One region of the Pseudomonas sp. S3_B08 genome, then DNA from elsewhere that is predicted to be linked to it. Evidence: predicted binding sites of a transcription regulator. Region 1 holds the regulator's gene; the other holds the start of a gene.

The links. The regulator FliA, encoded in region 1, starts transcription of late flagellar genes. The targets are predictions, from matches to a motif close to CTAAAGTTTNNNNNNNNNNNGCCGNTAA.
Region 2: the regulator FliA is predicted to act here: its motif matches at 14,533-14,560, upstream of flgM (flagellar biosynthesis anti-sigma factor FlgM).

Annotation. Positions count from the first base shown of each region.
Region 1 is NZ_CP162750.1:575,683-591,609, forward strand. Features, by position in the region: gene AB4N73_RS02725 (Ig-like domain-containing protein) at 1-1,609, opposite strand, end outside; gene AB4N73_RS02730 (Ig-like domain-containing protein) at 1,803-4,004, opposite strand; gene AB4N73_RS02735 (DUF6124 family protein) at 4,281-4,640, opposite strand; gene flhA (flagellar biosynthesis protein FlhA) at 5,264-7,393, shown strand; gene flhF (flagellar biosynthesis protein FlhF) at 7,405-8,745, shown strand; gene fleN (flagellar synthesis regulator FleN) at 8,862-9,692, shown strand; gene fliA (RNA polymerase sigma factor FliA) at 9,689-10,429, shown strand; gene AB4N73_RS02760 (chemotaxis response regulator CheY) at 10,597-10,968, shown strand; gene AB4N73_RS02765 (protein phosphatase CheZ) at 10,987-11,775, shown strand; gene AB4N73_RS02770 (chemotaxis protein CheA) at 11,829-14,114, shown strand; gene AB4N73_RS02775 (protein-glutamate methylesterase/protein-glutamine glutaminase) at 14,164-15,309, shown strand; gene AB4N73_RS02780 (flagellar motor protein) at 15,309-15,927, shown strand, end outside.
Region 2 is NZ_CP162750.1:3,226,036-3,241,962, reverse strand. Features, by position in the region: gene AB4N73_RS14700 (aspartate kinase) at 1-239, shown strand, start outside; gene csrA (carbon storage regulator CsrA) at 427-615, shown strand; tRNA gene AB4N73_RS14690 (tRNA-Ser) at 678-768, shown strand; tRNA gene AB4N73_RS14685 (tRNA-Arg) at 876-952, shown strand; tRNA gene AB4N73_RS14680 (tRNA-Arg) at 1,025-1,101, shown strand; gene AB4N73_RS14675 (hypothetical protein) at 1,121-1,633, opposite strand; gene mgtE (magnesium transporter) at 1,955-3,397, shown strand; gene AB4N73_RS14665 (Arc family DNA-binding protein) at 3,654-3,980, opposite strand; gene phnN (phosphonate metabolism protein/1,5-bisphosphokinase (PRPP-forming) PhnN) at 4,369-4,938, shown strand; gene AB4N73_RS14655 (PA3371 family protein) at 4,913-5,092, opposite strand; gene AB4N73_RS14650 (hypothetical protein) at 5,113-5,346, opposite strand; tRNA gene AB4N73_RS14645 (tRNA-Arg) at 5,645-5,721, shown strand; gene AB4N73_RS14640 (lysozyme inhibitor LprI family protein) at 5,871-7,223, opposite strand; gene AB4N73_RS14635 (tetratricopeptide repeat-containing response regulator) at 7,441-9,045, shown strand; gene AB4N73_RS14630 (sensor histidine kinase) at 9,042-9,734, shown strand; gene AB4N73_RS14625 (glutamine synthetase family protein) at 10,042-11,283, shown strand; gene AB4N73_RS14620 (MFS transporter) at 11,353-12,741, shown strand; gene AB4N73_RS14615 (flagellar brake protein) at 12,815-13,561, opposite strand; gene AB4N73_RS14610 (flagella synthesis protein FlgN) at 13,654-14,121, opposite strand; gene flgM (flagellar biosynthesis anti-sigma factor FlgM) at 14,170-14,496, opposite strand; gene flgA (flagellar basal body P-ring formation chaperone FlgA) at 14,659-15,420, opposite strand; gene AB4N73_RS14595 (chemotaxis protein CheV) at 15,503-15,927, shown strand, end outside.

The DNA of each region.
Region 1 (15,927 bases):
ACAAGCCGTTCGCTGATTCATTGAACTCTCCCGACCTCACATGCTTGCTGACGGCATTGCCATTCTTGTCAAAGCCGGCACACGTTACCCAAATCGGTTGTCTTGGTTCGAACAGCGGCCATCGCGCCGCAAGAATCCGCGCTTCTGGTGAGAGTTCTGTGGTGTTCAGTAAGTCGCCGGTATTGCCGGCAATGTCAGGCGTCGGCAAACGCGGGTCTCCATCGGCGATTTTCATAACATCAAAATTGGCAGATGGTGATTCGTAGGCTGGTACCCCAGCGCGAATCAAATCCCACCGCAACTCAATCGCCTTGCCATGCCAAGCCGCCAGAAACGCAGCGCTCAATGAAATCTCTGCAATCCCACCAACAAAATCCACCACCGGAAACGGCGGCGCACCGGCCGGCGCGTTCACCTGGACGAATTGAGCTTTATCGTCTTTCTCTGCTGCGAAGCCTGTTATCTGAAGCTTCACTCCATCCGGATTAGCCAAAACGTCAATCGGCACTGTGGGCGGGTTCAAGGTCGGGGGTGGCAGGTCAAGTTGCAGGCCAATGACGGTATACACCTGATCCGGAAACCGCGTGGCGCTAGCGAAGTCATTGCTCTTGTCCTCCGATACCCAGAATTCCAGTTTCAACAGCGATCCTTCTTTCAATTCTTTCAGAAAAGCTATGAGCAGCGGTTTATCCCAGAACCCCTGACTGACCCAGGTCGCATTCACCTTGTGGGTGTCACCATTCCAGAATTGCAGGACGTGCGCCGAGCCGTCAGGTTTCTGGCCGGTGAGCTTCAACCACACCTGCTGACCGACCTGGATTCCCGTCCAGTCGCGTGCTCGCAGCGTGGCGTCCTGGCCCCTCAGTGCGGCCACGTCGAGCATGCCGTCCACGGCCTCAGCGATTATCGGCGAGTTGTACACCTTCTGATTGGCGGTGATAGTGATCGGGGTCGTCGCCGACTCATTGTTGTTGGTCAATTGATCGCGCACCCTGGCGAAGACCGAATGGGTGCCGTCGCCAATCAACTGCAATTCGGCAGCCGTCAGGGTATGGTTGATCGGGCTTGTGGGGTTGGCAAATGTGATGCTCCAGGTGCCTATGGTGAGCGTGACCGTGTCGTGAGGCCGTGGGTAACCGACGGTGATCGTGATGACTGCCGTCTGCCCCGGTGCGACGCTGGGTGGATGGCTGACGGTGACGGTAGGCGCCGGGTTGTTGTAGAGCAGCTTGAGTGTGGGTGAGTCAGCGTCGTTACCGCTGGCTCGGGTCACTCTGTAGCGGACATCGTTGACACCGTTTGTGAACCAGCTCGCCGGCACGTGCAAAAGAATGCGTTCCTGCTCCTCACCGGGATAGATGGTTTTGCTGATGCCGGTGTTGACTCCGTTGACAAAAATAGTCACGACGTCATAAGCCGCCATGACCCAATTCCGCAAGCCGGTTATGGGGTCGATGACAAGTTCTACCCCAGATGGAGTGAATGCCGAGAGAGGAAGGCCACCGTCGGCAGTACCTGGAGGCAGCACCGGTGTTATCCATTGCGGGGGGTACACGGGATACAAGGCCAGGGCTGCGTTGGCTTCGGTTGAATAGACTTGAACGCTCATTCTGTTCTCCTCGAACACTGGTGATGAACAATGGCGGGCAAGGTTCATCACAGCGCAGAACGAGGCGTCCGTCACCTGTCAGATCTGACAGGTGGGGACGGTTTTCCGACCAATGGTATCGCTTTGTGTGTGTTTTTTTTGCGAACTCCGGAGCTTGGATTAACCTTTTTTATTGATTCAGGTGCGGGGCGGCTTATCGTACACATCTAAAATTGTCGATGGCGATCGCGTCATTATTTGTGATTATTTCCACTCGAGCAACATCAGTGCCTCTAAATTCGATAAGTTGCGCGGGATCTTTTACTGTGGGAGTCAGAAGTTGATATCCTAGGAAAGATCCTTTTGAATCATAATAGTTTGCCCTGTTTGTTACGTTTCCCCAGGCTTGATAAAAGCTGATGTATGTGAATGCATGTTTAAAGTTAAAGTGTATTTGGCAGGTTCCCAGTGATGTAAAAACTACTTGCCTCTCAATGTTTTGTAATGGGGGGTCACCGCTGCCACTTGCCGGCGATATTGATATGGGGTGCGACGAAGATATATTAGTGATAGTGACATACTGCGTTTCGAGTGACTCCCCGGTGTACAGTGCTCGAGACGGCTCATTATCAAAGTTTATGATTATCTCGTTTGGAATTATAATGAGAGTGAGGATTAACGTCGGAAGCATTATGGTCGGAATGCCGTTGCTTGAGGCAAATTCTACCCATGCTTTAATTTGAATCTCTTCGTTGTCCTTAAGTTTATTGAGCTCGCTTCTTGATAGGCTCTCTATAAAACCGTGTTCGATATTTTCCGCAGTGATTTGATGGTTGGTCAGAAGCTCGATTGTGTGGGGGGTGCCAGAGTTGTCGACTCCAATGCACTGTAGATTAATAATCTGATCCGTCGAAATGCCAGTCCAGTGATCTAATGTCACTTCCGCATCGCCCGTGAAGCTGTTTAAGTTTAACGTTTTATTATCCTGTGCCTGGGTCACGTTCGGCGTTGGCAAGCGGGGATCTGCATCAGCGATAATCCTGACATCAAAGCCGGCTATTGCTGATGCCCCGGCCGGTTGTCCAGCGCGAATCAAATCCCACCGAAACTCAATCGCCTTGCCATGCCAAGCCGCCAGAAACGCAGCGCTCAATGAAATCTCTGCAATCCCACCAACAAAATCCACCACCGGAAACGGCGGCGCACCGGCCGGCGCGTTCACCTGGACGAATTGAGCCTTATCGTCTTTCTCTGCTGCGAAGCCTGTTATCTGAAGCTTCACTCCATCCGGATTAGCCAAAACGTCAATCGGCACTGTGGGCGGGTTCAAGGTTGGGGGTGGCAGGACAAGTTGCAGGCCAATGACGGTATACACCTGATACGGAAACTGCGTGGCGCTAGCGAAGTCATTGCTCTTGTCCTCCGATACCCAGAATTCCAGTTTCAACAGCGATCCTTCTTTCAATTCTTTCAGAAAAGCTATGAGCAGCGGTTTATCCCAGAACCCCTGACTGACCCAGGTCGCATTCACCTTGTGGGTGTCACCATTCCAGAATTGCAGGACGTGCGCCGAGCCGTCAGGTTTCTGGCCGGTGAGCTTCAACCACACCTGCTGACCGACCTGGATTCCCGTCCAGTCGCGTGCTCGCAGCGTGGCGTCCTGGCCCCTCAGTGCGGCCACGTCGAGCATGCCGTCCACGGCCTCAGCGATTATCGGCGAGTTGTACACCTTCTGATTGGCGGTGATAGTGATCGGGGTCGTCGCCGACTCATTGTTGTTGGTCAATTGATCGCGCACCCTGGCGAAGACCGAATGGGTGCCGTCGCCAATCAACTGCAATTCGGCAGCCGTCAGGGTATGGTTGATCGGGCTTGTGGGGTTGGGAAATGTGATGCTCCAGGTGCCTATGGTGAGCGTGACCGTGTCGTGAGGCCGTGAGTAACCGACGGTGATCGTGATGACTGCCGTCTGCCCCGGTGCGACGCTGGGTGGATGGCTGACGGTGACGGTAGGCGCCGGGTTGTTGTAGAGCAGCTTGAGTGTGGGTGAGTCAGCGTCGTTACCGCTGGCTCGGGTCACTCTGTAGCGGACATCGTTGACACCGTTTGTGAACCAGCTCGCCGGCACGTGCAAAAGAATGCGTTCCTGCTCCTCACCGGGATAGATGGTTTTGCTGATGCCGGTGTTGACTCCGTTGACAAAAATAGTCACGACGTCATAAGCCGCCATGACCCAATTCCGCAAGCCGGTTATGGGGTCGATGACAAGTTCGACCCCAGATGGAGTGAATGCCGAGAGAGGAAGGCCACCATCAGCAGTACCTGGAGGCAGCACCGGTGTTATCCATTGCGGGGGGTACACGGGATACAAGGCCAGGGCAGCGTTGGCTTCGGTTGAATGGACTTGAACGCTCATTCTGTTCTCCAGGAACAATGGCAGGCAAGGTTCATCACAACGCAAAACGAGGCGCCCGTCACCTGTCAGATCTGACAGGTGGGGACGGTTATCCGACCAATGGTATCGCTGAAGGGGTGGGCGCTCCTGCGCCGCCGAGAGGCCTAGCTCGCGCAAGCTGCACTCGACAGGATCTTCAGCCGCTGCAAGATTTGCATCCAAGAAGATCAAAATGTGGGAGCGAGCTTGCTCGCCAAAAGGCCGGCTCTCTCACTCGAATCACTCAGCCGAACCGCATCATCCAGGCAACTCCAGATTATCCAGCACCCGATTTACCGCCAGTTCCCCGAGCATGATCAGTTGCGCAATCCCCATCAGCGTTCGGCGCTGCGATGGTTTGACCGGCCCGGCGAATTCCTGGGCGATGGTTTTGGCCGAGGCGAGGGTTTCGCAGGCGTTGGCCAGGAGGTCTTCGTTTTTGGTGTCGGCGGTGACGGCGTACATGGCGCGGGGGCTGAAGGGTGGTGGGGTCGAGCCGGGTGGGCAGAGGTAGTGGTCGAGGGCGCGATCGGCGGCTTGGTGGAGTTTTTTTGAATCGAGGGATTCGTAGGTGGAGGTGGGGGCGGATTCGGGCGGGTTGGGTGTTGGTTTGATCATGGTGAAGCTCCTGAGGTTATGGAGCCACGTTCCCCCTGTCGCTAAACAAGTGAAGGTGGCAGCTGTACGCAGGTTAGCGAACCGGTCTCAGGCACCCCGGTAGACCCGAAGGTCTCCCGCATACAGCCGCCATAACGTTATTGCGGGCGAAAAATCCCGCAACGAAGCCATGATCGCTGATGCACTGAGTTGGTCCGAGTCGCTAAACCCGATCGCTGATTCGTCAGCGACCGGACCACAATAGAATCCGACCCCAAAGCGCACAAGCCGGCGGATTCTGGCTTGGCTGTAGGCAATGGCGCAAGGATTTGTAGCCTTGAGACCGTGTCTGCTGGTGTCTTGTAAACAGCTTCGTTTAAATCGAAAAAAATGCGCCGCATTCGAAGGCCTCTTCGCGAGCAGGCTCGCTCCCACAGGGGCCGTATTCCAAATGTCCGATTGGGAATGCATGTCAAACTGTGGGAGCGAGCCTGCTCGCGAAGGGGCCAGCCCAATCAGCCGATAAATCCCAAGTAAACCCTCTCTATTTCATTCCCCGGCAAAAGTTGGAAAGCTTCTTGCAATAGCCGCCCTGCGCCCGTTCGGGGCGTCAAAAGTTTGCTTTAAAGGAACGGGGAAAACCGGTGGATCGCACTCAGTTATTCAATACAGCACGCACCAACGTTGCCGATCTCAGTCGAGGCAATCTGGGCGTGCCGTTGTTGCTGCTGGTCATGCTGGCGATGATGATGTTGCCGGTACCGCCGTTCCTGCTCGACGTCTTCTTTACCTTCAACATTGCCCTGTCCATCGTCGTCCTGCTGGTCTGCGTGTATGCGCTGCGGCCGCTGGATTTCGCCGTGTTCCCGACGATTCTGCTGGTGGCGACGCTGCTGCGACTGGCGCTGAACGTGGCCTCGACGCGAGTGGTCATGCTCCACGGTCAGGACGGCCACGCCGCTGCCGGTAAGGTGATTCAGGCGTTCGGTGAGGTGGTGATTGGCGGTAACTACGTGGTCGGTATCGTGGTCTTCGCGATCCTCATGATCATCAACTTCGTCGTGGTGACCAAGGGTGCCGGGCGGATTTCCGAGGTGAGCGCGCGCTTCACCCTCGATGCGATGCCCGGCAAACAAATGGCGATCGACGCCGACCTCAACGCCGGCCTGATCGACCAGAATCAAGCCAAGTCGCGCCGTCAGGAAGTCGCCCAGGAGGCGGAGTTCTACGGTTCGATGGACGGTGCCAGCAAGTTCGTCCGTGGTGACGCCATCGCCGGCCTGCTGATTCTGTTCATCAACCTCATCGGCGGCATGGCCGTGGGTATCTTCCAGCACGGCATGAGCTTCGGCGATGCGGGCAAGGTTTACGCCTTGCTGACCATCGGTGACGGTTTAGTGGCGCAATTGCCATCACTGTTGTTATCTACAGCAGCGGCGATCATGGTGACCCGTGCGTCCGGCTCGGAAGACATGGGCAAGCAGATCAACCGCCAGATGTTCGCCTCGCCGAAAGCACTGGCGGTGGCCGCTGGTTTGATGGCGGTGATGGGGCTGGTGCCGGGCATGCCGCACTTCTCCTTCCTGAGCATGGCCGCGCTGGCCGCAGGCGGCGCTTACCTGTTCTGGAAGAAGCAGAACGTCGCCAAGGTCGTGGCGCTGGAAGAGGTCAAGCGTCAGCAGGAACTGCTGCCGTCGCCGGCCCGCGCCATGGAAACCAAAGAACTGGGCTGGGACGACGTGACGCCGATCGACATGATCGGCCTGGAAGTCGGCTATCGCCTGATTCCGCTGGTGGACCGCAATCAGGGTGGGCAATTGCTCGCGCGGATCAAGGGTGTGCGCAAGAAGCTCTCGCAGGATCTGGGCTTTCTGATGCCGACCGTGCATATCCGCGACAACCTCGATCTGGCGCCGAGCGCGTATCGGCTGACGCTGATGGGCGTGATTCTCGCCGAGGCCGAGATCTACCCGGATCGCGAACTGGCGATCAACCCGGGTCAGGTCTACGGCTCGCTCAACGGTATCAACGCCAAAGATCCGGCTTTCGGCCTGGAGGCGGTGTGGATCGAAATCAGCCAGCGCGCCCAGGCGCAATCGCTCGGCTACACCGTGGTCGATGCGAGCACCGTGGTCGCCACCCACTTGAACCAGATTCTGTACAAGCACTCCAGTGAGCTGATTGGCCACGAGGAAGTGCAGCAACTCATGCAATTGCTGGCCAAGAGCTCGCCGAAACTGGCGGAAGAGCTGGTGCCGGGCGTGGTTTCGCTGTCGCAGTTGCTCAAGGTCCTGCAAGCGCTGCTCGCCGAGCACGTGCCGGTGCGCGACATTCGCAGCATCGCCGAAGCGATCGCGAACAACGCTGCCAAGAGTCAAGATACCGCCGCGCTGGTCGCCGCTGTGCGGGTCGGCGTATCCCGTGCAATCGTCCAAAGCATTGTAGGCACTGAGTCCGAGCTGCCTGTAATCACATTGGAACCAAGGTTGGAACAGATATTGCTCAATAGTCTGCAGAAGGCAGGACAAGGCTCGGAAGAGGGCGTTCTGCTGGAGCCGAGCATGGCCGAGAAGCTGCAACGTTCGTTGATCGAAGCGGCCCAGCGTCAGGAAATGCAAGGCCAACCGGTGATCCTGCTGGTAGCAGGCCCGATTCGCGCGATGCTCTCGCGTTTCGGCCGCCTCGCAGTGCCAGGGCTGCATGTACTGGCCTACCAGGAAGTACCGGACAACAAGCAAGTGACCATCGTTGCGACAGTAGGGCCCAACGGCTGAGGTAGTGGTTTATGCAAGTTAAGCGTTTTTTCGCCGCCGATATGCGTCAGGCCATGAAGCTGGTTCGCGATGAACTGGGCGCTGATGCCGCCATCATCGGCAACCGCCGCATCGCCGGCGGCGTCGAGTTGACGGCGGCTCTGGATTACAAATTGTCGGCGCTGGCGCCACGGGTTCCGAACATGGAACTCGAAGACGAGCTGCGCAAGACCCAGTCGCGCATCGTCACCGCCCAGGCCGAGCTGAGCCTGCGTGGCGAAGCCGACGGCAACACCAATCAGCAGTTGTTCGCCGGGCTGCCGTTGACCGCAGGCCTGCCGCTGACTGCTGCCGAACCGTTGAGCGAGCCGACCTACGCCGCGCCGACGCGCCCGGCCGCAGCGCCTGCGCAGGCCTCGGCGGGTGTCGATCCGCGTGCACTGGATTCGATGCGTTTTGAATTGAACAGCCTGCGCGAGCTGATGGAAGTGCAGCTCGGCACCCTGGCCTGGAATCAGCTGCAAGGCAGCCGTCCGGCCCAGGCCAATCTGTATCGCCGTCTGCAGCGCATCGGCCTGTCCGGCCCGCTGTCGCGCGATCTGTTGGCGATGATCACCGATATCGAAGAACCCCGTCAGGCCTGGCGCATGCTGCTCGCGCACCTGGCGCGGATGATTGCCGTGCCGGAAGTCGAGCCGCTGGAAGAGGGCGGTGTGATTGCCATGGTCGGCCCCGCCGGCATGGGCAAGACCACCACGCTGGCCAAGCTCGCCGCGCGTTATGTGCTCAAGTACGGCGCGCAGAACGTTGCACTGGTGAGCATGGACAGCTTCCGCATCGGCGCGCAGGAACAATTGAAAACCCTCGGGCGCATCCTCAACGTGCCGGTAACGCACGTCGATCCGGGTCAATCGCTGGTGCAGGCATTGGATCCACTGCTACGCAAACGCGTGGTTTTGATCGATACTGCCGGGCTGCAAGCCAGTGATCCGGCGTTGCGCATGCAGCTTGAGAGCCTGGCCGGGCGTGGCATTCGCTCAAAAAATTATCTGGTCCTGGCAACCACCAGCCAGAAACAGGTTCTAACCGCCGCTTATCACAGTTACAAGCGTTGCGGGCTGGCCGGCTGCATCCTGACTAAACTGGATGAAACGGCCAGTCTCGGCGAAGTGTTGAGCCTGGCGATCAGTCATGAATTGCCGGTCGCGTACCTGACCGATGGCCCACGGATTCCGGATGATCTGCATCTGCCGCGTCGTCATCAATTGGTCAGCCGCGCCGTCAGCGTGCAAATGCAGGAAGAACCCAGCGAAGAAGCCATGGCTGACATGTTCGCTGATATCTATCACAGCCCGACCAAGCAGGTTGGCTGAGGTAATCATGAACAGTTTTTGTACCTACATCGATGGTCTGCCACGCATTGTTCCGATCAGGAACGCGCAGCCAGTAATGTGGCCTCCGTCTATGCAAGACAAGGTAAAGAAATAACATGGGCAGCATGCATCCCGTACAGGTGATCGCGGTGACCGGCGGCAAAGGTGGCGTCGGCAAGACTAACGTGTCAGTGAACTTGTCGCTGGCGCTGGCAGAGCTTGGCCGTCGGGTCATGCTGCTGGACGCCGACCTGGGCCTGGCGAACGTCGACGTTCTGCTGGGGCTGACACCCAAGCGCACACTGGCCGACGTTATCGAAGGCCGTTGCGAACTGCGCGACGTGCTGTTGCAAGGCCCGGGCGGGATTCGCATCGTGCCGGCGGCCTCCGGCACGCAGAGCATGGTGCACCTGAGCCCGGCGCAACATGCCGGCCTGATCCAGGCGTTCAGCGACATCGGCGACAATCTCGACGTGCTGGTGATCGACACCGCTGCGGGTATTGGTGACTCGGTAGTCAGTTTCGTTCGTGCCGCGCAAGAGGTGTTGCTGGTGGTCTGCGACGAGCCGACTTCGATCACCGACGCTTACGCGCTGATCAAGTTGCTCAACCGCGACTACGGCATGAACCGCTTCCGCGTGCTGGCCAACATGGCGCAGAGCCCGCAAGAAGGGCGCAACCTGTTCGCCAAGTTGACCAAGGTCACGGATCGCTTCCTCGACGTCGCCCTACAATACGTCGGCGCCGTGCCATACGACGAAAGCGTGCGCAAGGCAGTGCAGAAGCAGCGCGCCGTCTACGAAGCCTTTCCCCGTTCCAAGTGCGCACTGGCCTTCAAAGCCATCGCCCAGAAGGTCGATACCTGGCCGCTGCCCGCCAACCCGCGCGGGCATCTGGAATTTTTCGTCGAGCGTCTCGTGCAGCAAACCGCAGGGCCTGTGATATGACCGCCAGTGGCATGAATCTTTACAAAAAGTCGGCGCGTGACGCGCAATACGAATTGATCGAGCGTTACGCGCCACTGGTCAAGCGCATTGCCTATCACTTGCTGGCGCGCCTGCCGGCCAGCGTGCAGGTCGAAGACCTGATCCAGGCCGGGATGATCGGTTTGCTGGAAGTCTCGACCAAATACGACGCCAGCAAAGGCGCCAGTTTCGAAACGTACGCGGGCATTCGAATCCGCGGCGCGATGCTCGATGAAGTGCGCAAAGGGGATTGGGCGCCACGCTCGGTTCACCGTAATACCAGGATGGTCAGCGACGCGATTCGCTCGATTGAAGCTAAAACCGGCCGTGACGCTAAAGATCACGAGGTTGCGGCCGAACTCCAATTGAGTCTCGACGATTACTACGGGATTCTGAATGACACCTTGGGCAGTCGCCTGTTCAGTTTCGACGACCTGTTGCAGGACGGCGAACACGAAGGGCTGCACGAGGATGGCGCCAGTGCTCATATGGAGCCGTCACGCGATCTGGAAGATGAACGCTTTCAGGCGGCGCTGGCGGACGCGATTGCCAATTTGCCGGAGCGTGAGCGACTGGTGTTGGCGCTGTACTACGACGAAGAGCTGAACCTCAAGGAAATCGGTGAAGTCCTTGGCGTCAGTGAATCGCGGGTCAGCCAGTTACACAGCCAGTGCGCGGCCCGTCTGCGGGGGCGTTTGGGGGAGTGGCGAGCGCGCTGAAGGCAGTGTGGGGACACTGCGAAACGAGGCTGGTGCGGTGATGAACGGCGCCGGTCTCGATCCGTTGTGCTCCAGACAAACTTTAAGTGCTGCGCCGATTGATTGAAGTGGCGCGTCCAGGTGCTGGGCGCGTTTAAGACTGCTTGGAGGTCGAATTGAACAAAGACATGAAAATCCTCATCGTTGATGACTTCTCAACGATGCGGCGGATCATCAAGAACCTGCTGCGCGATCTTGGGTTCACCAACACCGTCGAGGCCGACGATGGCACCACTGCCATTCCGGTGCTCAACAGCGGCAGCATCGACTTTCTGGTAACGGACTGGAACATGCCGGGCATGACCGGTATCGACCTGCTGCGTCACGTGCGCGCCGATGAAAAACTCAAGCACCTCCCGGTGTTGATGGTGACTGCTGAAGCCAAGCGCGAGCAGATCATCGAGGCCGCTCAGGCCGGTGTGAACGGTTACGTAGTCAAACCTTTCACGGCTCAGGCGTTGAAAGACAAAATCGAGAAGATTTTCGAACGCATCGGCTGATGAATGCGCGGGGGAGCTATGGAGCATAACGAATCATCACAGGGCGATTTCGAATCGACCCTGAAAAAACACGCGGTCGAACTGGTCGAGAGCCTTGAAAAAGGCAAGTTCGGCGACGCGGTGCAACTGATCCATGAGCTCAATCAGACCCGTGACCGCGGCCTGTATCAGGAAGTGGGCAAGCTCACACGTGAACTGCACAGTGCGATCGTCAATTTCCAGATCGATCCGCACATGCCGCAGGCCGAGGAAGTGTCGCAAATCACCGACGCCACCGAACGCCTGGGCTATGTGGTCAAGCTGACGGAAGCCGCGGCCAACCGCACCATGGATCTGGTGGAAAGCGCCACCCCGGTGGTCAACAGTCTGGCTGATGAAGCGCAGACGTTGAGCGCCGATTGGGGCCGCTTCATGCGTCGCGAGGTCGGGGCTGAAGAGTTCCGTGAACTGGCGCGCCGGGTCGACGGTTTTCTGTCACGCAGCAGCACGGACAACCGTGCGGTGTCGAGCAACCTCAACGACATCCTGCTGGCTCAGGATTACCAGGACCTCACAGGTCAAGTGATCAAGCGTGTGACCCAACTGGTCACCGAAGTCGAAAGCAATCTGCTCAAACTCGTGCTCATGGCCAGTCAGGTCGACCGCTTTGCGGGCATCGAACATGACCGCGCCGCAATGCTTGCTGAAAAAGATCCACAAAAACATCTCTCGCAGGGTGAAGGTCCGCAGATTCATGCCGATAAACGAGAAGACGTTGTGTCCGGTCAGGACGATGTGGACGATTTGTTATCCAGCCTTGGATTCTAGAGTTTCGGAATTCGGGTTTTTTGGGTTTTTAGACCTGTAGGAGCACCCCATTAATGAGCTTCGGCGCCGATGAAGAGATCCTTCAGGATTTCCTGGTTGAGGCCGGCGAGATTCTTGAGCAACTGTCCGAACAACTGGTCGAGCTGGAAAGCCGTCCGGATGATGCAGATCTGCTCAATGCAATTTTTCGCGGTTTCCACACTGTAAAAGGGGGCGCCGGCTTCCTTCAGCTCAATGAGCTGGTGGAGTGCTGTCACATCGCCGAAAACGTGTTCGACATCCTGCGCAAGGGTGAGCGTCGCGTTGATGCAGAACTGATGGACGTTGTGCTCGAAGCACTGGACGCGGTGAACAGCATGTTCAGCGAAGTCCGTGAGCGTGCACCGATCACCGCTGCCACGCCGGAACTGCTGGCCGCGCTGGCGCGTCTGGCCGAACCGCAATCGGCGGATGAAGCCCCGGCTTCGCCGGTTGCCGAGATGATCGAAGAACTGGTCGTTGAAAGCGACTCCTCGGACGACATCACCGATAACGAATTCGAACAACTGCTGGACTCGCTGAATGCCGTCAAGGCCCAGGCTGAGGCTCCGGCCGCTGCTGTGGCGCCCGCGCCGGTTGCCGACACGGCGGCGAGCGATGAAATCACCGACGCCGAATTTGAATCGCTGCTCGATCAGCTGCACGGCAAGGGCCAGTTTGCTGTCGATGCGGTCGCTCCGGCGGCACCAGCAGCGCCGGCTGCTCCGGCCGCGCCTGCTGCGGGTGACAGCTCGGACATTACCGACGACGAATTCGAAGCCTTGCTCGATCAGTTGCATGGCAAGGGCAACTTCGCCGTTGACGCGCTGGAATCGGCCATCGCTTCGGCCCCGTCAGCACCTGCTGCACCGGCAGCCGCTGCGGCCGGCAGTGACCTGATCAGCGATCACGAATTCGAATCGCTGCTCGACGAACTGCACGGCAAAGGCAAGTTTGACGCCAGCGCTGCGACTGCCGGCTCCGTGTCGAGCGTCGCCACGCCAGCGGCGAAAGCTCCGGCTGCCGCTGCTGCGCCGAAGCCTGCCGCCAAGCCTGAACCGAAAGCCGAGGCGCCGAAACCGGCCGCCGCTGCTGCACCGGCTCCGGCCCGCGCGCCAGCTGCTGCCCCGGCAGAAAAGCCGGCCAGCGAAGCGGAAACCACCGTGCGCGTCGACACCGCGCGGCTCGACGAGATCATGAACATGGTCGGTGAGCTGGTGCTGGTGCGTAACCGTCTGGTGCGTCTGGGCCTCAACAGCGGCGACGAAGCCATGTCCAAGGCCGTGTCGAACCTCGACGTGGTCACCGCTGACCTGCAGACCGCCGTGATGAAAACGCGGATGCAGCCGATCAAGAAGGTCTTCGGGCGCTTCCCGCGTCTGGTTCGCGACCTCGCACGTCAGCTCAAGAAAGAGATCAACCTGGAACTGGTGGGCGAAGAAACCGACCTCGACAAAAACCTTGTCGAGGCTCTGGCCGACCCGCTGGTCCACTTGGTGCGCAACGCTGTCGACCACGGCATCGAGTCGCCGGAAGAACGCGAAGCATCGGGCAAGGCCCGTGGCGGTCGCGTGGTGCTGGCGGCCGAGCAGGAAGGCGACCATATCCTGCTGTCGATCTCCGACGACGGCAAAGGCATGGACCCGAACGTCCTGCGTTCGATCGCGGTAAAACGCGGTGTGATGGACAAGGACGCGGCCGATCGCTTGAGCGATACCGAGTGCTACAACCTGATCTTCGCCCCGGGTTTCTCGACCAAGACCGAGATCTCCGACGTGTCCGGCCGTGGTGTCGGCATGGACGTGGTGAAGACCAAGATTTCCCAGCTCAACGGTTCGATCAACATCTACTCGACCAAGGGCCAGGGTTCGAAGATCGTCATCAAGGTGCCGCTGACCCTGGCGATCATGCCGACGCTGATGGTCATGCTCGGCAATCAGGCGTTCGCGTTCCCGCTGGTCAACGTCAACGAAATCTTCCACCTCGACTTGTCGACCACCAACGTCGTCGACGGTCAGGAAGTGGTGATCGTGCGCGACAAGGCGCTGCCATTGTTCTACCTCAAGCGCTGGCTGGTCAGCTCCGCCGCTCACGAAGAGCAGCGCGAAGGCCATGTGGTGATTCTTTCGGTGGGCACTCAGCGGATCGGCTTCGTCGTCGATCAACTGGTCGGCCAGGAAGAAGTGGTCATCAAGCCATTGGGCAAAATGCTCCAGGGAACTCCGGGCATGTCCGGCGCCACCATCACCGGTGACGGCCGCATTGCGCTGATTCTCGATGTTCCAAGCATGCTCAAGCGTTACGCCACAAAGCGTATTTGAATCCGGGGCGGCGGCGCGATGACGCGCCGCTGCACCTAATGGAGTGTTTATGGCAGTCAAAGTCCTGGTGGTGGACGATTCGGGTTTTTTCCGCCGCCGCGTCTCGGAAATTCTTTCGGCGGATCCGAGCATCCAGGTGGTCGGCACGGCCACCAACGGTAAAGAGGCGATCGATCAGGCCATGGCCCTCAAGCCTGACGTGATCACCATGGACTACGAGATGCCGATGATGGACGGCATCACGGCAGTGCGGCACATCATGCAGCGCTGCCCGACCCCGGTGTTGATGTTCTCCTCGCTGACGCATGAAGGCGCGCGGGTAACCCTCGATGCGCTGGACGCCGGCGCGGTGGATTTCCTGCCGAAGAATTTCGAAGACATCTCGCGCAACCCCGAGAAGGTCAAGCAGCTGCTGTGCGAGAAAGTCCACAGCATCTCGCGCAGTAACCGTCGTTTCAGTGCCTACAGCGCGCCGGCTCCCGCCGCTGCGCCAGCGCCGACGCCTGCTCCGGCAGCGTCGAGCTACGGCAGCCACACGAGCCACAGCAGCCCTGTCCCGGCACGTCCGGCACCTGCGCCTGCGCCTGCCCGTGCATCCGCTGCCAGTGCTTCGTCGCCGGCTCCGAAACGCAAAGCCTACAAACTGGTTGCCATCGGCACCTCGACTGGCGGCCCGGTCGCGCTGCAACGTGTACTGACGCAGTTGCCGGCGAACTTCCCGGCGCCGATCGTGCTGATCCAGCACATGCCGGCGGCGTTCACCAAGGCGTTTGCCGAGCGTCTCGACAAGCTCTGCCGTATCAGCGTCAAGGAAGCCGAGGATGGCGACATCCTGCGTCCGGGCCTGGCGCTGCTGGCGCCGGGTGGCAAGCAGATGATGATCGACGGCCGTGGCGCGGTGAAGATTTTGCCGGGTGACGAGCGTTTGAATTACAAGCCGTGCGTGGACATCACCTTCGGTTCTGCAGCCAAGTCTTACGGCGACAAAGTTCTGGCAGTGGTGCTGACCGGCATGGGCGCCGACGGCCGCGAAGGCGCGCGTCTGCTCAAGCAGGGCGGCAGTTCGGTGTGGGCGCAGGACGAAGCTAGCTGCGTGATCTACGGCATGCCGATGGCCATCGTCAAAGCCGATCTGGCTGACGCGGTGTATGGTCTGGACGACATCGGCAAGCACATCGTCGAGGCGTGTATCTGATGGATGTTCTTAGCCTAATCGGCCTCATCATGGCGTTCGTCGCCATCATCGGCGGCAACTACCTTGAAGGCGGTCACCTCGGCGCGCTGGCCAACGGCCCGGCAGCGCTGATCGTGCTCGGCGGCACGGTCGGTGCTGCGCTGCTGCAATCGCCGATGAGTGCGTTCAAGCGCGCCATGCAGATTCTCGGCTGGATCTTCTTTCCGCCGCGTGTCGATCTGGCCGGCGGCATCGACCGCGTGGTCAATTGGAGCCTTACGGCGCGCAAGGAAGGCTTGCTCGGCCTCGAAGGCGTGGCCGACGCTGAACCTGACAGCTACTCGCGCAAGGGTTTGCAACTGCTGGTCGACGGCGCCGAGCCGGAAGCCATTCGCAGCATTCTCGAAGTGGATTTCTACACTCAGGAATCCCGCGATATCGAAGCGGCCAAGGTGTTCGAAAGCATGGGCGGCTACGCGCCGACCATCGGCATCATCGGTGCGGTGATGGGCCTGATCCACGTGATGGGCAACCTCGCCGATCCGTCGCAACTGGGTAACGGGATTGCCGTGGCGTTCGTCGCGACCATCTACGGCGTGGCCAGTGCCAACCTGATCCTCTTGCCGGTCGCGGCCAAGC
Region 2 (15,927 bases), 2.7 Mb from region 1:
AAGTAGTTGGCGACACCAAGATCGCCAAGGTCTCGATCGTCGGCGTTGGCATGCGTTCCCACGCAGGCGTGGCCAGCCGCATGTTCGAATCCCTGGCGAAAGAAAGCATCAATATCCAGATGATCTCGACTTCGGAAATCAAGGTTTCTGTGGTGATCGAAGAGAAGTACCTGGAACTGGCCGTGCGCGCGCTGCACACGGCTTTCGAACTGGATGCTCCGGCCCGTCAGGGCGAGTAATCCGCTTCTGTGAAGGGCGCGGTCTGACCGCGCCCTTTATTTTTGAATGGCGCGAGCCCCGGAACTGTTCTTTTGCTCGCGCTAGTCAATACTCAGGCATGTAGGGCTACGATCGCTGCGGTTGTAGGTCGGGTGCCTTTTTTTTGCAGACTGTTGTCCCTGAAATGAATGGCGTAAGGAGAAAGGTATGCTGATTCTGACTCGTCGGTGCGCGGAAAGCCTGATTATCGGTGACGGCGAAATCACCGTGACCGTGCTCGGCGTCAAAGGAAACCAAGTGCGTATCGGCGTCAACGCTCCGAAAGAGGTTGCGGTGCACCGTGAGGAAATTTACCTGCGTATAAAGAAAGAGAAGGACGAAGAACCAAGCCATTAATTTTTATCGATTTTTATGTTTGCAAACGGGGAAGAAGCTGGTTAATATACGCCCCGTGTTGCGGAGAGCTGGCCGAGTGGCCGAAGGCGCTCCCCTGCTAAGGGAGTACACCTCAAAAGGGTGTCGGGGGTTCGAATCCCCCGTTCTCCGCCATTATTTGCTTAGTACGTCGTAATCTGGCTTCTTCTGTAAGTTGTTGAAATTACTAGAAAAAGTGTTTGACATAGAGATTAGACGGCCTATAATGCGCGACAACAAATGCACTCGTAGCTCAGCTGGATAGAGTACTCGGCTACGAACCGAGCGGTCACAGGTTCGAATCCTGTCGAGTGCACCATTTAAGAGTTATTTGCTGTAAGGTGAGTAACTCGGCTTCAGCCAGTTGTGGTCTGGTTTAAAAACACAAAATGCACTCGTAGCTCAGCTGGATAGAGTACTCGGCTACGAACCGAGCGGTCACAGGTTCGAATCCTGTCGAGTGCACCATATACCAAGAAGCCCGCGTTTAACGCGGGCTTTTTGCTGTCCGGGATTTGGCTTTTCCCTTCACACAGCCTCTTTCATCAAAATCAATTTGAGCACTGCGGCCTCGCTTGAGGTCGTAACGATAGCTCGTGGTCGATGTGCGGGTGTTGATCTTGTCGGGCTTGCCCAGTGCGCTTTCGACGTCCCGCTGACTCATGCCGGCAATCACTCGCCGATTGATGATCGCTTCGCGCCGCTGTCTGTTGTCGATCAGGTTTCCACATTTATGTTCAGTGCCGCCGACGATGCCCGGTTCGCGTCCGCTGTCTTTCATGCCGGTCACAGCTTCGTGATTGAACTCCGGCATGATTGCGACCCAGCCGGGTGAATACGGGTGGACCTCCTGAATTGAGAGTTGCTCGCCAGTTGCGCAGCTCATCGACGTAAACGTGACGCTGCCGTCAGCAGCCTGGCAACGATGAAGTGTGGTGGCGTTGGCAGGCGTGAAGTGGAGCAGGGCGGTCAGTAGAAGAAGCGCTGGTTTTGCTGGCATTCGATGTCCTCCATGACGATCTAAGCTCAAGGGTAGTCGCTGCTTTTTGCATTGCCGGTGTGTTTTCTTTTCAAGATGAGTCGTCGCATTTGCACGGGTCAGGCAGGCGCTCAGGTTTGTTTCGCAAGCGCTTGTTTCAGCCGTGATTTTTTCAACGTTTTAAACCGTCAGGCGTGTATCATTGCGCCCGTCAGCCCCGCCGGGGCTTATGGAAAACCTCCATGGACTTACCCAGTAGTTGTTCAGTAAACCGTTTCACCAATCATGAATTGACTGATTGATCCTTCCGGCGTGCCCCGCTGCTGGGAGTGGAGTTCGCCTATGTCCGAAATCGAAGTAAAGAAAACACAGGAAAGCCTGCAGGACCGCCTGGCTCAGGTCGTCGAGTTGCTGCAGCGCCAGCGTGTCGTTGAAGACCTGACTCATCGCCAGGAAGGTCCGCACCACGACCGCGTGGAAAACCTGGTTCACCGGCAAAACCTCGTCGAGCTGCAACGCAAGCTCGATGATCTGCACTCCGCCGACGTCGCCTACATTCTCGAAGCCTTGCCGCTGGACGATCGTCTGACGCTCTGGCAACTGGTCAAGGCCGACCGCGACGGCGACATTCTTCTTGAAGTTTCCGATTCCGTCCGTGAAACGCTGATCGCCGACATGGACGATCACGAGCTCCTGGCTGCCGCCAAGGACATGGACGCCGACGAACTCGCTGACCTCGCCTCCGAGCTGCCGCGAGACGTTGTCCATGAGCTGATGGAGAGTCTGGATAACCAGCAGCGCGAACGCGTGCGCTCGGCGCTGTCCTATGACGAGGATCAGGTCGGTGCGCTGATGGACTTCGAGATGGTGACGATCCGTGAGGACGTCAGCCTTGAAGTGGTTCTGCGCTATCTGCGTCGCCTCAAAGAGCTTCCCGGTCATACCGATAAACTGTTCGTGGTTGATTACGACGGCGTGCTCAAGGGCGTGCTGCCGATCAAGCGTCTGCTGGTCAACGATCCGGAGAAGCAGGTCGCGGAAGTGATGGCCAGCGATCCGGTGAGCTTCCATCCGGACGAAGATGCCTACGACGCTGCTCAGGCGTTCGAGCGTTACGACTTGATCTCCGCGCCGGTGGTCGACAAGAACGGCAAGCTGATCGGGCGTCTGACCATCGATGAAATGGTCGACCTGATCCGTGAGGAAAGCGAAAGCGAAGTCCTCAACATGGCCGGTCTGCGCGAAGAGGAAGATATCTTCGCCTCCGTGTGGAAATCCCTGCGTAACCGTTGGGCGTGGCTGGCGGTGAACCTGATCACTGCATTTGTGGCATCGCGGGTGATCGGTCTGTTCGAAGGTTCGATCGAGAAATTGGTGGCACTGGCGGCGCTCATGCCGATCGTGGCGGGTATCGGTGGCAACTCCGGTAACCAGACCATCACCATGATCGTGCGCGCCATGGCGCTGGATCAGGTCAGCACCGGCAACACTTCGCGCTTGATGCGCAAAGAGCTGGCGGTCGGTTTGATCAATGGTCTGGTCTGGGGCGGGGTGATCGGTGTGGTCGCGTACATGCTCTACGGCAGTTGGTCACTCGGCGTGGTAATGACGGCGGCGATGACACTCAACCTGTTGCTGGCGGCGTTGATGGGGGTGTTGATTCCGATGACGCTGGCGAAGATGGGCCGCGATCCGGCGATGGGTGCCAGTGTGATGATCACCGCAATGACCGACAGCGGTGGCTTCTTCATCTTCCTCGGGTTGGCGACAATCTTCCTGCTCTGACCTTGTGCAATGAAAAGCCCGTCAAATCGACGGGCTTTTTTGTGCCTGCCAAACAAATACGGGCGCAAGTACAAGTAACGGTGGCGAGGGGATTTATCCCCGCTGGACTGCGCAGCAGTCCCATTGTTTTTGGGGCTGCCATGAAGGCCAGTGGGGATAAATCCCCTCGCCACACTCCATTGCCAAGCGGCCATCTGTCATATCGCGGGCAAAAAAAAGCCAGCAATCATGCTGGCTTCAATATGTTCGGTATAACTCAGGACGCGTCTGCGGCCATTTCAGCGTCGTGGGCGATCAGCGACACCAGGGCGTTCTGCTGACGGTGCGACAGCTGACGGAAGCGCTGCAACAGCTCGCGCTCGTGCAGCGACAGCTCCGGGCTGTCCAGGCGCATGCTCAGCTCTTCGCCCAGTGCGCCTTCCTGAATAAGACTCTGCTCAAGGCGCGCAATGATTTCGGAGTTCATGCTGCGATGATGATTGCGAGCCACCTCGGCAATGCGTTCACGCATTCCGTCTGGCAGACGTACGACAAACTTGTCAGCCGTACGGCTGGAATAAATTGCCTGTTTCAATGGGCGCATATATTTAACCGGTTAGTTCAGGGGAGCGGTTCTCGGGATTGGCCGCAGGATGTGTGGTAGGACAAGCATCCGGACCAATTGGTTCAACCTGAATTGTTAAGAGGCCGGCATCATGCCTCAAAATTGCCAGATCATTGGCGTCAATTCTGTGACAAATATTGAGCCGGGTAAAGGCGTAATGCCAGCACCAGTTGTCAGAAATGCGGACTGGTTGGAAAACTTTCCATCCTTCCGTATCGCTGCCCGCTTTCGCATGCACATCTGTTGATGTCCGAAGACCTTAGAACGTGCATGCTATGCGGCTCGCTATTCTTGATCCCTATGTGTACAGGATAGTGGCAATTTGCCGATTTACTAGAGGCAGGACCCGTCGGAGGGCGTTTTCGGGATGGATGGCAAGCTTTTTTACCTGATGGGGCCGTCCGGTTCGGGCAAGGACAGCCTGATCGAAGCAGCGCGTGAGCCACTGCGTGAGTTGAACTGTGAAGTGATGCGCCGGGTGATTACCCGATCGGCGGAGTCAGTCGGCGAAGATGCAATCGGCGTGACGCCTGAAGAGTTCGACCGGCGACAGCACGCTGGCGCTTTTTCCTTAGCCTGGCAAGCCAACGGCCTCTCTTACGGCATTCCAAGGGAAATGGATGAATGGTTGCAAGCGGGCCGGCACGTATTGGTTAACGGGTCGAGAGCGAACCTGCGTCAAGCAATGGAGAAATATCCAACGCTGGTGCCGGTTCTGCTGACAGTCAACGATGAGGTCCTGCGTAAGCGCCTGCTCAAGCGTGGCCGGGAAACCCCTGAGCAAATCGACGCAAGACTCGCGCGCAACGCACTGTTCAAAGACCGCAGATCCAGCGACAGCCCCGTTCATCAGATCGAAAATTCTGTTGATCTTGCTGAAGCTGTCTCTGCATTACTTGAGCTGATCCAGCTCAACGCAGAACCGGATCAAACTTGATCTTGCGCCCTGCAATCAGCGCCAGCACAAACAGCACCGCAAACACGCCACAGCCAACCAGAGGCAAGGTGACTTCCGTCTCCTCGAACAGCGCCAGATGGGTAACGCCACTCAGTAAAGCGAGGATCAGAAATCCCGTCGCTGATTTGGACATGTTGTACTCCTGAAGATATTTCAAAAAACCAGACGTTCGGTGGTCGGCGCCGAGGCTAGCTCAGGCTCGCTGACCATTTGCGTAGAGGCATCGCTGCGATCACTCAGCACCGCCCACTGCGGCGCTTTCTGCACCTGCAAGTAATGCGGCATGCGCTGCGCCACTGGCTGCTCGATGTCCGCCTTGGGAAAAAAATGCGATCCGAGCAAGAAGGCCAATGCCGCTGCGTTTGCAAGCAAGAGGGTGCTGTTCATGGCACGACGCTCCAAATTGTTCTTTTTGATAGAACAGCCATAGCAGTCGCCGTGCCAACAGTGTAACGGCTGATAAGTCCTTTAAAAACAAGGGTTTGGTAAGGTTTTTCGGGCGGCACTGATTGCAAACTGCAATGACCGCTTTTTCGCGTAGTGCAAATTGCCCGGTAAAAGTTCCCACAATCTTGCACGGCGCCTGCCTACACTTAAAAAGCCCTACGGACGACATGACAAAACAGGGGCCGGCCGTTAACATGCACGCCGTCTATCGCCCCGCGTACAGCGCGCTTCAATCAGTGTCTCAGTAGCTCAATTGGATAGAGCATCCCCCTCCTAAGGGGAAGGTTGCAGGTTCGAACCCCGCCTGGGACACCACTTCTTGAAAACGAAAAGCCCCGTCGCATTTATCCATTGCGACGGGGCTTTTTGGTTTGGTCGACGAACAGGCGTTTTGCACTGTTACAAACTCCGGGGTCCCACCTCTGCCGTTGCATCGGGGCATTTGCGCCGGTGCTGACTGACGATCAGTCGCCGTTCAGTTCGACTTTGCCGAGAGTGCTGCTGACGTCGGTGACATGCCGACGGCCGTGGACTTCGTAAGTAGTCCCGCTCGCCTCGACGCCCGGCTTGCGCACGGCCAGTTGAGCGAATAACCCCGTCTTTTCGCTGTAACTGCCGAACCAGTCAATCAGCGCTCCGATGTAGCATTCGCCGCCGATCATTACCGGCAAATCAGCGATCTTTTCGATGGTGTAGTGCCCTGGACCGTAGCTGTAGTAATCGTCGTCTCCGGCACCCGTGGGAGGAATAGGGCAAAGGGGCGCGTTAGCGGTTGATTCCGATGCGACTTTCATTGCCTGGGTGATGGCGTGTTCGAGTGCCCCGTGCAGTTCCGCGTCAAGCTCGTAGGTGCTGGTGCCATCCTCTTTATGTTGAGTCGTGGGCACCTGCAGGGCGTAACTGTAACGCACGGACACCGTCGGCACCTGACGGTTGACCTTCAGCGGATTGAGCAGATACAGGTTGTCGACACCGTAGGCGCCGTTTCGGTAGGCGGCATAGATTCTGTCGTGAAGCTTGATCCAGCTGATTGCCTGATTGGCGCCACGGTCGTTGGTGTAGAACAGCGAGCTTTCCGGCTCGACCGATCTTTTGACGAACCGCTCGCCCGTGCGGCGCCAGGTTTCCACGTAGGTGAACAAGCCGGTGCCGCCTGCGTATGTGTCGACGATAAGGTCGCGCTGGCCATCATTGTCCAGATCCAGCAGTGCGTAGGAAGACCGTCCGGTCTCGGCGGCGCCGTCGATGCTTGAGGCGTTCAATGCTTTCCATTCGTCCTCGCTCACGCCTTTGGGACGCGACTTGGGGAAGTTGGTTTGCTCGCCGTAGCTGTCGACTGGATCGCCCGCGAACGATGTCTGCGAAGACTCGAAAGCCCGTGCGGCCAAGGCATGTTCCAGGGCTAATTCCGGGTGGTTTTTGCTCTCGGCACGAATGCTTTCCTGCAGATCGTTCATCGCCTGAAGATCCACGGCGTCCGGCTGCCACATTGCGGCTTGCGTCCACTGTGCCTGCAATGCTTGCAGGCGCTGGCGGTAGCTGCCATCCAGGCAAGCGACATCGACTGCGCAGGCATTGCGGGTTTTCAGCCAGGCGCGCTGGGTGCGCTTGAGCTCAGGTTGCGTCGCTGTGGCAGTTGTCATCAGTTGGCGATACAGCGTGCCCATCTGCGCGTCTAGCTCATACAGCGATTTATTCGCGCAAATCGTGTTTTCCACGTCGTTCGCCGCTTTTTTGCAATCCATCGCTGCCGCTGTCGCTTGCTGGACAAAGACAAGCAAACACGCTGACAGGATGTAGCGTCCCTTGATGTACACGATTCAGTCCTTATGCAAATCCTTGAGCAGGCGCGCAGAGTAATACTCCAGGCAACATTCTTGAAGCTCCACCCTCAGGCCCCGGCACTTTTGGCCGATAACCCGAACGGTGAGTTCAGGCTCGTGCGAAATCGCTTGATGGCGCATGGCCTCCAGCTATCATCTGCGCGCCTGAAATCGCCTCGGTTCGTTTTCTTCAATTGCCTGGAAATCTTCGATGTCGTCGTATCACCAAAAAAGCTTTCTGATCGTCGATGATTTTTCCGATTTCCGCAGTTCCGTGCGTTCGATGTTGCGTGAGCTCGGCGTCAAGGATGTCGATACTGCCGACACTGGCGAGCAGGCGCTGAAGATGTGCTCGCAGAAGTCCTACGATTTCATTCTTCAGGACTTCCACCTCGGCGACGGCAAGAAGAACGGCCAGCAGGTACTCGAAGACCTGATGTCGGAAAAGCTCATCAGTCACGAAGCCGTTTTCGTCATGGTCACCGCCGAGACCAGTCAGGCGATGGTGCTCAGCGCGCTGGAGCACGAGCCGGATGCGTACCTGACCAAGCCGTTCAACCGTTCCGGGCTGGCCCAGCGCCTTGAGCGTCTGGAGCAACGCAAGACGTTGCTCAAACCGATTCTGCAGGCCCTTGATCGCGGTAAGCCGGTCGAGGTGCTCAATGCCTGTATTGCCTTGTGCAAGCAGGACATCCGCTATTCGCCGCTGTGCCTGCGCTACCGCGCCGACGCCCTGCGTGACATGAACCAGAACGAAGCGCTGGAGCGGCTTTACGACGGCATCATTGCCGACCGGCCGTTGCCGTGGGCCTTCGCTGGATTGGGCAAGTTGCTGTTCAAACGCGGGCAGGTCTCGCAGGCCAAAGAGGTCTATGAAAAGGCCTTGAAAGTGTTCCCGATGATGCCGGCGCTGTATGACGGCATGGCTGATGTGCTGGTGGCCGAAGGCGACAGCAAAGGCGCGCAGCGGGTGCTCGAAGAAGCGATTCGACTGTCGCCATTGGCGGTGCGCCGTCAAGCTTTGCTCGGCAAACTGGCGATGGCCAACGAAGATTTCGAAACCGCCTCGCGCGCTTATCGTCAGGCCGTGGCGCAGGGCGCGCAGTCGCGTTTCAAGGACCCGGAAAGCAATCTCGGCCTGGCGCACGCGCTGATCAGCAAGGGTAGCGATCGCGGGCTCGACACGCGTACGCGACTGGAGATCAACACCACCCTCAGCGCTGTGGCCAAAGAAAACCCGAGCGACCCCGGTCTGCAGATTCGCGCGCGTTTGATGAAAGCCACCAGCCTGTTGCTCAACGACGCCGAAACCGCCGACAAGCTCACCGAACAGGCGCTGATGCGCCTCGATGGCATGGAGCAATTCATGAGTCCCGAGGCGGCGTTGCTGGTGGCCAAGCAGTTGCAGATGCTCGGTCAGGCCGAGGCGGGCACTTCGATGCTCAAGAGCTGCGCGGAGATCTACGGTGATGACCCGGCGGTGATGAAAGACATTGCCAAGCTCACCGACGATCCGACGATTCTCAGTTCGAGCAACGCTGCGGCCGATCTCAACCGTCAGGGCGTGCGGGTGTACAAGACCGGCAATCTGGTCGAGGCCCGCGAAGTGTTCCGCAAGGCGCTCAAGCTGCAACCGAAAAACATCAGTATTGCGCTGAACCTGGCCCAGTCGCTGCTGCACGGCACCGACACCAGTGTGCCGTCGGCGGAGCTGGAAGAATGTCGGGCCTGCCTGAAACTGGTGGGCCTGATGCCCGACACCGACGCGCGGTTTGCGCGTTATCAGAAGCTGAAAAGCAAGGCGTTTGGCGAATGAACCCAATTGATCCGGCGCTGGATTTTTCCACGGTGATTGCCTCCACCGTCCACGACATGAAGAACTCCCTGGCCATGCTGATGCAGGCGCACAGCCAATGGCTCGCGCGTCTGCCCAAAGAGCTGCGCGACGGCTCGGAGCAGGGCGTGATCGACTTCGAGTTCGCCCACCTCAACGGCATGCTCGTGCAGTTGCTGGGGCTGTACAAACTCGGCGTCAACCAGTTGCCGCTACAGCCGGCCTATCACGAACTCGACGATTTCATCGAGGCGCAACTGGCCGCGCATCAGGAAGTGTTTGCCAGTCGCGGCATCATCGCCACTTATGAAGTCGACCCGTTGAGCCCGCTGGGTTTCTTTGATCGCGAGCTGATCGCCTCGGTGCTCGGCAACTGCATCAACAATGCGATTCGCTACGCCCGCGAGTCGTTGCTGATTACTGTCAGCGACGAAGCCGGGCAACTGGTGTTGAGCATCAACGACGACGGCGACGGCTATCCAGCAGAGATGCTCGAGCGTCAGGCCGATTATGTGCAGGGCATCAATCACAGCAGCGGCAGCACTGGCCTCGGTCTGTATTTCGCCAATCGCATCGCCGCGCTGCATCAGCGCAACGGCGTGGAAGGGCGCACCGAAATCAGCAATGGCGGGCCGTTGGGCGGAGGAGTGTTCAGCCTCTACTTGCCCTGAGGTCTGGTGTTGGAGCTGCCGAAGGCTGCGATCTTTTGATTTTAAAAAGCAAGATCAAAAGATCGCAGCCTCGTTGCACTCGTCAGCTCCTACGGCTCCTGCACAAGATCGGGATTTTTGTGGGCGCTGCTTGATATTCCGAACAGCCGCAGCCTATTTTGTCCGGGTCGCCGTTCGCGGCTCGCACAACAACAAGGATTGCGTCATGACAACCGATGGCCAGGGTTCACTCGCGCAGCGATTGACCGGCATTGATGAGATTGAATGTGTCACCCCGGATCTGAACGGTGTGCCACGGGGCAAGGTGATGACCGCCGAGGGTTTCCTCGAAGGGCGGCGTTTGCAGTTGGCGCGGGGTGTGCTGCTGCAATGCATCATGGGCGGCTATCCGCCGGCGCGGTTCTACGGCAGCGATGACGGCGATCTGGCGCTGGTCGCCGATCCTGCGCAGATTCATCGTTTGCCCTGGAGCGACGAGCCGCGCGCCATGGCGATTTGCGACGCCGACGAACTGAGCGGGGAGAGCTCCAGTCTCTCGACCCGTGGCCAGCTCAAAGCGGTCATCGCCCGTTACGCCGCGCACGGTCTGGCGCCGGTGGTGGCGACCGAACTGGAATTTTTTGTCTTCGCACCCAATACCGATCCGACTCAGCCGTTCCGTCCGCCGGTGGGCCTCGACGGCCGCCGCGAGGATGGCCAGTCGGCCTTCAGCGTCAGTTCCAACAACGGCCTGCGGCCGTTCTTCAGCGAAGTGTATAAATGCATGGCGGCCCTCGGCCTGCCGCGCGACACCTTCATGCATGAAATGGGCGTCAGCCAGTTCGAGATCAATCTGCTGCACGGCGATCCGCTGCTGCTGGCCGATCAGACGTTCCTGTTCAAGCATCTGCTCAAGGAGGTCGCGCTCAAGCATGGCCTGAGCGTGGTGTGCATGGCCAAACCGCTGGCGCACACGCCGGGCAGTTCGATGCATATTCACCAGAGCATCGTTGAGATCGGCAGCGGCAAGAATGTCTTCACTGACTCGAACGGCGAGCCGACGTCGATGTTCCGCCACTTCATCGGCGGGCAACAGGCAGGCCTCGCCGATTTCACCGCACTGTTTGCGCCCAACGTGAATTCCTATCAGCGCCTGTGTCATCCGTACGCGTCGCCGAACAATGCCTGTTGGTCCCATGACAATCGCGCCGCCGGCTTGCGTATTCCCGCCAGCTCGCCGGCCGCACGTCGGGTCGAAAACCGCTTGCCGGGCGCCGACGCCAATCCGTATCTGGCGATCGCCGCCAGTCTGGCCGCGGGTTTGCACGGCATCGAACAGGAGCTGGAGCCGAGCGCGGCAATCCAGGGGGAGTTCGCCGTGCCGGATAATCTGGCCTTGCCGTGTACCTTGCACGCCGCGCTTGAGCGTCTGAAACGTAGCCAGTTGGCGAGGGAACTGTTCGGGTCGGAGTTCATCGAAGGCTACATCGCTTCGAAGACCATGGAGTTGACCAGCTTCTTTGATGAAATCACTCCCTGGGAGCGCCGTGTGCTGGCCGCCCAGGCCTGACGTATCGCTGCTGCCGGGCTGTCGTTCTGACCGCCCGGTATTTACTGCAAGGAGCCGCTCGGAACGCCGATGCGCCAAATCTGGAAATCCTTTCGAGCGCTGTATTTCGCCTCGCTGATGATGTTGATCGGCTCAGGCCTTCTTTCTACTTATCTGGCTTTGCGTCTGGCCGCCGACAATGTCGACGGGCTGTGGGTCGGTGCGCTGATGGCGGCCAACTATTTCGGTCTGGTGCTGGGCGGCAAGATCGGCCATCGCCTGATCGCCCGGGTCGGGCATATCCGTGCCTACTCGGCGTGTGCGGGGATCGTCGGCGCGGCGGTGCTCGGTCATGGTCTGGTGGACTGGCTGCCGGCGTGGCTGGTGCTGCGGACGATCGTCGGTCTGGGCATGATGTGTCAGTACATGGTCATCGAGAGCTGGCTCAACGAGCAGGCCGATGCCAATCAGCGTGGCCTGGTGTTCAGCGGTTACATGATCGCCTCTTATCTGGGCCTGGTGCTGGGCCAGCTGATTCTGGTCATGCATCCCGGCCTCGGGCTGGAACTGCTGATGCTGGTGGCGCTGTGCTTTGCCCTGTGCCTGGTGCCCGTGACGCTGACTCGACGGATTCACCCGGCGCCTCTGCACCCCGCGCCGATGGAGCCGCGCTTCTTTATCAAACGTGTGCCGCAATCGCTGAGCACGGTGCTCGGCGCCGGTTTGATCATCGGTTCGTTCTACGGTCTGGCGCCGCTGTACGCCTCGCAACAAGGGCTGACGACCGAGCAGGTCGGTCTGTTCATGGGTAGCTGCATTTTTGCCGGTCTGCTGGTGCAGTGGCCGTTGGGCTGGTTGTCCGACCGTTATGACCGCGCATTGCTGATTCGCTGCTTTGCCGGGTTTCTGGCGGTGGCGGCGTTGCCGTTGGCGATCATGCCGCAGGTGCCGCTGGAGGTGTTGTTCGTCGTCGGCTTCTTCTGTTCGCTGGTGCAGTTCTGCCTGTATCCGCTGGCGGTGGCGTTTTCCAACGACCACGTCGAAGGCGATCGCCGGGTGTCGCTGACCGCGATGTTGCTGGTGACCTATGGCGTCGGCGCGAGCATCGGGCCGCTGCTCGCGGGTGTGCTGATGAAGTTTCTCGGCAGTCAGAGCCTGTATGCGTTCTTCAGTTTCTTCGCGCTGGTGCTGGTCTGGCGGATTCGTCCGAAAGCAGTGACCAACCTGCATCAGGTCGACGACGCACCGCTGCATCACGTGGCAATGCCGGACAGCATGTCGAGTTCGCCGCTGGTGGCGGCGCTTGACCCGCGTGTCGATGAGCAGGTGGTGCAGGAGCAGATGGTGCAGGACCCGGCGCCGGTCAATCCTGAGCCTGAGCCTGAGCCCGAAGCGCAGCCGGAAGCAGTCGTTGAAACCGAACAGGACAGTGGCGATGACGACAAGCCTGCGCCGGATATCAGCGGTGGCCGGCCTTGAGTCGTACGTAAACACCGGCGCATAAAAAAGGGCAGTCCCGCACAGGACTGCCCTTTTTATTTGTTGCTGCGACTCAGAGATCGTCTTTGTCGAAACGCCGTGCTTCACGCTGCAACTGGTAAACGAAACGCTCGACGTTGCGCGCAGCCTGGCCACTGATGTTGTGGAAGCGCAGACCGGCGAAGGTGATGTTGAGTTTTTCTTCGAAGTGCAGGTAGCGCAGCTCGACCGATGTTGGCTGATTGCCGAACAGCGGCGGGGCGATCAGGCGATCGTAGACCTGGCCCAGTTGCAGGCGATCAGTGATGTCGCCTTCGAAGCGGAATTTGCAGCCGGTGGCGGAGATGTCCAGCAGCTTGCCGTGCAGAGGAACCTTGAGCTTTTCGCCGCCCAGTTCAACGCTGACCAGGTCGGTGAGTTTCAACGCAGCGCGGAAGGCGTTGCGGCGCTGGTGGTAGACCACTTCGCTCGGCAGGTCGCCGGTGTAGAAACGGTCACCGTCGGATTCTTCGATGTTCAGCGTGCCGTTGCATTCCCAGGCGATGCGCACGCCGTCATGAAAGCCTTCGACCTTGAACGGCTCGCCAGCCTGGAGGAAGCGTTCGCCATCGCGTGGGATCATTTCGTCCAGCGCGATCGTTGCGGTTTCGCGGTCGACCTTGATCAGGTAACTCTGAAAGCGCTGGCTGCGTTCATGGAAGGTGATGATCAGCGGATCGTGGCTGTCTTGCAGCTGGCGCAGGTTGCTGGAGATTTCCAGTGGCGTGGTGAGCACCTTCGGAGGCTGCGGAGCATCATCCGCGCTTAGGGTGTTGGACACGGTTCTTCAATCTCCAGACAAAATAAGACTACGACTGGCCAGTATTTTGCCAGCATGTTGCGCAGGTGGATAGTACAGGGTCAGCGAATGGCTCATGCCTGGCTGAGCGTTCGCGGCTTGACCGGTTTGGCAAAGGTCCCGCTGGCGTCGTACAGCGCTGGCGGCTCACCGCCGGTGAGGATCTTCAGCTGATTGGCCGTGGTCGCCTGCTGGATCTGGATCGACTGGCCATTCTTGACGTTGGCAGCCTGGCACTGGGCGATCAGCGCGGTCAGGGCATCGCCCTGGGTCAGCAACTGGTCGCCAATGCTCGACTGGCTGGCCAGTTGCTCAAGACCTGTGCGATCGGTCGGCAGGTTGAGGCTGGCGAGGATTTCGCTGCGCTTGCGGCCATGCTGCTCGAGCAGAATGATCAACGCTTGCTTGGTCGCCAGAATTTCTTCCAGCAACGGCATGTCACGACCATGCAAAGCGAGGGATTCGGTTTGCAATAACTCCAGCAATTGTTGCGCTGGAGCAAAGTCGTCGTTGATCAGTTGCAATAAGTTAGTGTCGTGCATGGCTGGCCTTGGGGTTTAAGCGTCCAAAAGCCTGGCGCCGGCAAAAGCCTAGCGCTGGGCTTCGAAGTTGAGCAGTTTGCTGGCTACACGGTTGCTGTCGACTTTATAGCTGCCATCGGCAATCGCGGCTTTCAACTCGGCCACACGGGCTTTGTCGACAGCAGGCTGATCGCGCAGCTTGTCAGTGACCTTCTGCAACTGTTGAGCCTCATTGCTGAGGTGTACCGACTCCCCGCTTTTGGCGACATTGGCCTGTTCGGCCTGGGTATTCAGCGGCGCGGAGGGGCTGTTTTCAGCGCTTTCCTTGGCGTTGCTGGTACGTGTGCTGCCGGTTAGTGACGAGGAACTGTTCAATCGGTTGAAATCGATAACCATGATAAAAAACCTCTGGGAATTTGGACGCTTGCCATGTTTTCGGCTATCCCCTGAAAAACTTTAGGCCCAATCAACCATAAGCTTGCATGCGCCGTTGCGAGACCTGCTGCGGCACAGTTTAGGGAAGCGACGGGATCGGCGCCAGTTTTCTCCACGAGGCTTTTACATGGCCACTTCGACCAGTCCCGGCGCAATCACCTGCGCCTTGATAACTCTTTGAGAATTAAGGTTTTTTACTCGAATCTGTTCTTTCATTCCGCCATTGGAGAGCGCTTCCCCCGGCATGCGTACGGCAAGGGTGCCGCTGCGCGCAGTGATCACCACCTGGTCACCCTTGCGGACCACTTCGGCCTGTTCCAGATGCACCAGAGTTATGACCTGATCGGCGACCGTTGGTCGGGTAAGTTTCTGCCCGATCGCTTCGTCGACGGAGGTCAGGAAACCCTGGTTGATCGTGCTGACGTCGCGCTCGCGCAAGGTCACATCCTGCGGCTCGATAATGCCGGCGCGTTTCAGCGGACGAGTGGTCGTCACGATCTCGCGAAACAGGCGGACTTGAGCGGGTACGAACACCGTCCAGGGCGAACTGCCTTCGCAGCGAACCTTCACCGTGACGCGGCCCAGCGGGCGTGCCGGGCTCTCCAGAGTCGCTGTCAATTCCTTGTCGCACATGGGCATGCGCATGCGCGGGTCGAGCTGGTTGACTTCGATTTCGTAGCGGCCTTCGGTTTGACTGGAAGCCAAATAGTCTTCTACGGTGAATTCAAGAAAGCCCTGAGTCACGCCGATAAGCATATCAGGCAAGGTAACCGCATCTGCATGGGCAGGACTGCCAGCAAGCAAGCAGCAAACGGCGGACACCGCGCAAAGCCCTTTGCGAAGGGAGGATGTCAGGCGTCGGGAAAATGTCGTTTGAGCGTTCATACGAGTTAAAAAGCAAGCGCCGTGCCGTTTAGCAATGAATGTGCGTCGCAACAACACTTGGCGTTGATGTAGGAGTCTGGGCATGGCTGGTGTAATGGATTCGGTGAACCAGCGCACGCAACTGGTAGGGCAGAATCGCCTCGAGCTGCTGTTGTTCCGTCTCGACGGGCCGCAGCTCTATGGGATCAACGTGTTCAAGGTACGGGAAGTGTTGCAATGCCCGTCCCTGACGTTGATGCCCAAATCCAGTCCTGTCGTGTGCGGGGTAGCGAATATACGGGGAGCGACCATTCCGATCCTGGATCTGGCAATGGCAACGGGCTCCGGTGCGTTGAAAGACAAGAACAGTCCGTTCGTGATCATCACGGAGTACAACACCAAGACCCAGGGTTTCCTGGTCCGCTCGGTGGAGCGCATCGTCAACATGAACTGGGAAGAGATCCATCCGCCACCCAAGGGCACCGGTCGCGATCACTACCTGACCGCTGTGACGCGGGTCGACAATCA